One region of the Nicoliella lavandulae genome, then DNA from elsewhere that is predicted to be linked to it. Evidence: predicted binding sites of a transcription regulator. Region 1 holds the regulator's gene; the other holds the start of a gene.
What was found. The regulator NrdR, encoded in region 1, represses ribonucleotide reductase genes. The targets are predictions, from matches to a motif close to ACACNATATATNGTGT.

Region 1 (3,218 bases):
CTTTAATTGCTTTGACTTTTGTTTTTCAATCGTTGCTAATGTCGGAACATAAGTAACATCAATCATCTGCCCATTATAAACTAATTTAGGATGATAACCTGGAATTAATCCATCATGATTAGCTGATTTATTCTTTTGTTGAACATATTCATAAATTTTAGACGCTGAGCGCCGGATGGATTCATTGCTAATTGAATGTGCTTTTACGAATGCTTGAACATCTGGATCATTATACGCTTCTCGCATTAACGATTGATAATTAAACTTATCACCAAACTTATCATTAATTGCATGCCTTAGTTCAGTTTTTAAATCCTTCAATTTGCCACCTCCTATTTTTTGTTTCTAATTTTTTCTATTTTAGCTATAACTGCGCGACGTTCCTCTTCACTTACTGGTTTAATAACTTGGTTATCCAAACCTTCCTTCATCCAAGTTGGCCGCAAATCTTTATGCTGACCATTGGATTTACGGTAGTTCGAACGACCATAATGACCTAATTTTTTATTTTCTTTTTGCTTACGATTATATGCTTTAATAGCATTCATTGCATCCGTTGCCGCTTTAACGTGATATTTTTGAACCCAATCATTAGCAATAAAGTCAAATAAATTTTTTGATAACTGGGGCTTTTCCTGATTGACAATAATATGATAGACCAACATATTAACCGCACCCGTCGACATAATCCGTTGATCAACTAAATTTGCAACCATATTTTCTTCGCTTTGGGTAACGAAGCCATTCTTAGACTCCTTCAAACGATTGATAAACTCTAATGGTGCATAATAATCAGCCGCCTTGATTAAACTACGGTCATTGGCATCAAAATCAGTCTTATTTTTTTCATTATTTGATTCTTCAACAACAGTTTTAACAGACTGATTATTCGTTTGGTATTGGCGACTAATCAATAATTTTAACTTATCAGGAGAAAACACATTATTACGAATATTAGTGGCCCGCATGATAAGTTGAGCCATTTTTAGTTCATCGATACCATATAACTCGTGTTCGTTAATGATTAATTGATATTGCCGTTTAACTTGTTCAACGTTGACGTAGGAACTCTTAAGACAATCCAGTACTAATTGAAAACTAAAATCACGATGATCATAGTTCGGCGATGGTCGTTTTACATCATCATCATCGTTTGGTTTATTTAAATCATAATCATGTTTTAAATTAACGATTGACTGTGGTTGATCAGTAATTTGATCAGCATCAATTTGAAATGAATCTAAGAAATTTTGCGTAATCTCTTCAGCATCATCCATCTCAAATGGCTTGATCAATAACCGTTGCGCAAGCTTTTGATAAGTGGCTTCGCCTACGTTTTCCAATAATGCCAGACTTAATAAGTCATCGTCAAAAAATGCCCGGTTACTCAGCGGTGGGATTAACTGGTAAATTAAAACTGGTTTGGAGTCCGTTTTTTGAACGAACGTTCTTAATAATCCAGCCCCTTCTAAGCGGCCTCGACATTCATTGAATTTTTTTGCATCAATTTGTAAAAAAGAAAACAATTCATAGTGTTGCCGTTGAACGTATGGATTCGTTTGATCTTCACTGTATCGCCAAAGCAAGCGAATCAACGCAGTGGCTGTGACCCCAATTACGGGTTGGTACAACCAATCGATCGATTCGCTTGCTAGGTTTGAAAGTCGTTCGTTCTTGGTAACAATAAACCCTGTTTTCGGATCATTTTGATTCCAATCATTGTTCATTATTTATCATTATCCTTCGAATCTTTACCGCGATCGCGGTTCATAACTTCCTTCATTTCATTATAAAAAACTGTCATATCTTTAAACTGCCGGTAAACACTCGCAAACCGGATGTAAGCAATCTCATCTACATCAGCTAATTCTTTCATTACGTACTCACCAATTAGTTGACTAGAAACTTCATTTTCACCCCGCGAGCGAACTTCACTTTCTACTTTATCAACAATTTGCGTCATTAAGTCCATTGAAACAGGCCGTTTTTCAGCCGAGCGAATAATGCCGCGTAACATCTTATCACGGTTAAATTCTTCACGATTACCATTATGCTTAATCACTAATAATGGTGCTGATTCTACTCGTTCGAACGTGGTGTAACGATAACCACAGTTTTCGCATTCACGTCTTCTTCTGATGACGGTCCCATCATTGGTAGGTCTTGAATCGACTACTCTTGAACTATTCTTATGACAATGGGGACATTTCATCACTAATCACCTCATCGTTTTTAACATAGGTTTTCCAATAATTTTAACACTTGTTGCTTAGTTTGACTAATCGAACCAGAATTATTAATCACTACTTTAGATAATGATTGCTTAATTTGTTGACTCCATTGTTGATCGATTAAATTCATTGCCGTCTCAGTATCAACGTGGTTACGTAATTTAATGCGTTGAACTTGTTTATCAACATCACAACTCACAAAGACAGTTGTATCAACATATCCTTCATACCCTGCTTCGAATAACAATGGCGCATCCAATATTGCCAACGGCACGGCTTTATGTTCGTAATCATTAATTTGATTTAAGATTGCTTGGCGAATATAAAGATCCATCACCCGATTAAGGCGGTGCAATTGGGTCGCATCGTTAAACACCAATTGGCCTAACGCCTTCCGATCAATTGCATCCCCACCAGCAATCGATGGCCCAAATGCATTCACTAATGCCTGGTAACAATCAGTCCCTGCCTTTTGTAGATCATGAGTAATTAAATCCGCATCAATAATCGGGACCGTAGCTTCCGCAAACATCTTACTAACGGTCGATTTGCCAGTGCCAATGCTACCAGTGAGCCCAACTAACTTAGTCATTAGCAGTCACGATTCGTTGACAATTAGGACAAAAACTAGTTCCTCGTTGTGCCACCTTAATCTTTTCGATCGGCGTACCACAACGTTCACAAGGTTGGCCCTTCTTGCCGTAAACATGCAATTGACTTTGAAATTGACCAGCTTCACCAAATGCATTGGAGTATGAATGAACCGTAGTTCCATGGCCCTTGATTGCTGCTGCAATTTCATCAATGATATTTTGCCGTAATTCCCGAATTTGATCATCAGTAATCAAATTCGTGATTTGTTCTGGATGAATCTTACTCATCCAAAGCACTTCATCGGTATAAATGTTACCAAGTCCTGCAATGTGGTCTTGATTCAATAGGAACGGTTTAATCTTGCCTCGGCTCTTGTTCATGATTCGTTTCATG
Region 2 (3,218 bases), on a different contig from region 1:
ACATGCATCTTATCCTTGAAGATTGTCCAGAATTTTTCCATATCACCATTCGCATAAAGTGCGATTCGAGGTAAGTTTACCGTTACGACCCCTAAGTTCATCCGACCAGCATTAACTTCTTTACCATCTGCATCAGTCCACTTTGGTAAAAAGGAACGACAGCCCATTGGTGCCTTAAAGTTTCCCGTAATGTCAGTTAACGAATCATAGTTTAAAATATCTGGGTACATCCGCTTGGTAGAACAGTCCACTGCTAATTGCTTAATATCATAATTAGGATCACCAGGATTAAGATTTAGACCCTTTTTTAGCGCGTAGGTCAATTTAGGAAAAATGGCTGTCCGTTGTTCAACTCCTAATCCCTTAATTCGAATTTTAAAAATATCTTTTTGAATTTCACGTTCAAACCAATTTGTACCGAGTCCAAAGCTAACCGTCGTGAACGGCGTTTGACCTTGAGAAGAGTATAAAGTATTAATTTCATATTCTAAGGCCTGCATTGCATCGTAAATATCCTTTTGGGTTCGTTGCTTAGCATAGTCAGCTCTTTTATCTTCAGCAACCCATTCTTCAGCTTCTTTAATATGTTTTTGGTAGTTTAGTTCCGCAAACGGAGCCAAGACTTCATCGGCCCGATCAAATGAAATCCCACCATATTGTAATGACGCAACGTTAGCAATAATTTGGGCCACTTGAGCCGTTGCGGTTTGAATTGATTTAGGGGATGAAACTTTTGCATTACCAATTTTGAAACCATTATTAAGCATGTTACTAAAGTCTACTAAACAACAATTAGTTTCAGGTGTTGCTGGTGAGTAATCCAAATCATGCCAGTGAATATCCCCTCTTAAATGAGCCATGGCAACTACCTTAGGCAACATCTTCAATCCAATGGCCTTGCTTGAACGGCCGGCTTGTAAATCACGTTGTGTATTAAAAACTTTACTGTCCTTATTTGCATTTTCGTGCACAACTCGCGAGTTTTTGTCAAATAACTGTTTGATATTTTGCTCAATATCAGTTGCTTTGGCCCACATTGCTTGATCTTGTTCATAGAATTTTTGGTATTGATGCTGTTCATCGATCAAATCATTATCTAATAAGAAATTGTTCATTACTTCACGAATTGCAGTAGTTTTAAGTGAATTATCAACTGACATTGCTGCTGCTAATCGCTTATAAAAAGTTGTTTTTAGTGCCGGACTAACTGATAATTGATCCAAAATATACTCTAGTTTATAATCATAAAATGGTGTTTTATCACCACTTTTTTTAATAATTATTACATTGTCAAACTCAGTTTTTTGCATTTCTAAATCATGACCCTTCTGTGAATTGTGCACTATATATAGCGTTACATATAACGATATATCATATATATTGTGTTTTCAAGATGGCATGACTTAATTCAAAATAGCTCGTTTACAACCATTTCTAAATTAGAATTGATATGATAATAATTCCGCCCTCTTTTAAAAAATTAAAACTTTTTTTGTGTTGTAAACAACCTTTTGTCATTCCCTAGTGACGTTTTTGATAATATTGACAATTAATTCACAAACTATCGAACTATGTCTCATATATGTAAAATAAAAAAGCTAATCAATTTAATGATTAGCTTTAAGTATTTATTGATCATATTCATCTAATTTAGGAATCTTAATATGCCGCTTGTTCGCTTCTTGTTTTAATGCATTCAAACGGGTTGTTAAACTCTGTTGTAGCTTCGTTGATCTTTCAATTGCACGTTCAGTATTATGGGTTAGTTCAATTAATTCTTCGTCAGAATAACCAGCTAAATGCTGTTCAACAAATGATGTTTGTTGGTAAGCATGTAACACCATACTGTAACCCATTTTCCCAACTCCAGCAATTCCAGAGCTAGCATTTTTAATTGTTGGTTCAGTACTGAAGTGATCAATGTGATAAACTAGCCGTTGACTAAAGTGTTGGTTCCAATAATTAATCAAAGGTCCGGCGAAAAATGCAACTCCTAAGGTTAAAATCCCCACAGCTCCATGAGCTAGAAATGCAATTATCATGAACAAAATATCTTGCATGTTTCGCACCAACTGGTACTTAATTTTTAAACGATGTGAAATAATTGGTGCAATTGCATCATATGGAGAAGCCCCTAATGATGTTGACATGTAAAGTGACGTTCCTAGCGTAAATAGCGCTAATCCAGCGATAACATCAACAATAACTACATAAATTCCAGACCCTGGTGCAATAAAGACACCGTATAAGTCTGAAAACCACTGAATTTCATATCCAACCAGAACCATGTTTAAAACCGTTCCGATTCCAATTTGCTTCCGATCGAATATTAACACAATCAAAAATAATACCCCATTCACCATTAATTGAAAGGAACCTAATTCCATGTGTAGTGAATTCGAGAAACCAATATTCATAGCAGTAAATGGATCCAGCCCAAGATTAGCCTGCTTTAAAAATGATGCTCCCATTGAAAGAATTGCAATCCCTACAAATGACATCAATGTACGAAGCGCAATATTGATTATCTTATGATTTTTATGTGGCTTTTTATTAGTATTATTGTTTAATTGATCGCTGGCAGTATTGATAGCTGCCAATAAAACCAACTCCTTTATTATTGAAGAAACAAAAATAATCTACATGTATATTATATACCATTTTTAATTAATATTTAAATAAAGCGCTTACAAAAATTAAAAAATTATTTTTATTATTTAATTTATTAGTTAATCCCAGTCTGAATACGCTTTCATTGCTGTTTTCATAGTGTTTGTAAGCACTTTCATATTTACCTAACTATAAATTTGGTATACAATAATTACATTAAATTAAATTAAATGTTAACTAAATAAGGAGTCATTAAAAATGAATATTTTAATCGGACTAATTCCAGCTGCTCTATGGGGGCTAATGCCATTGATTGCCGGTAAAACTGGTGGAAAACCAATTAACCAGTTAGTGGGTAATACTTATGGTGCCTTAATTGTTGCTATTGTCATTGCATTGTTTAGGCATCCACAAGTATCAAGCAGTGCTATCTTTTGGTGCCTATTGTCTGGAGCATGTTGGGCATGCGGTCAATTATCGCAATACTGGTCATTTCCAGAAATAGGTGTTTCTAGAGCCATGCCAATCTCAACTGGTGCTCAACTAGTTGGTACATCGGTCGTAGGAGTTTTATTCCTTGGTGAATGGCAAACTGGCATTGATAAAGC

Region 2: nrdD (anaerobic ribonucleoside-triphosphate reductase) is a predicted target of NrdR. The motif match lies at 1,340-1,355, and genes of this name have one in related genera.

The regions. Positions count from the first base shown of each region.
Region 1 is NZ_JAWMWH010000001.1:1,040,552-1,043,769, reverse strand. Features, by position in the region: gene dnaI (primosomal protein DnaI) at 1-321, opposite strand, end outside; gene R4146_RS04940 (DnaD domain protein) at 333-1,727, opposite strand; gene nrdR (transcriptional regulator NrdR) at 1,727-2,212, opposite strand; gene coaE (dephospho-CoA kinase) at 2,233-2,823, opposite strand; gene mutM (DNA-formamidopyrimidine glycosylase) at 2,816-3,218, opposite strand, start outside.
Region 2 is NZ_JAWMWH010000003.1:139,920-143,137, reverse strand. Features, by position in the region: gene nrdD (anaerobic ribonucleoside-triphosphate reductase) at 1-1,310, opposite strand, end outside; gene R4146_RS07175 (YczE/YyaS/YitT family protein) at 1,629-2,600, opposite strand; gene R4146_RS07170 (GRP family sugar transporter) at 2,869-3,218, shown strand, end outside.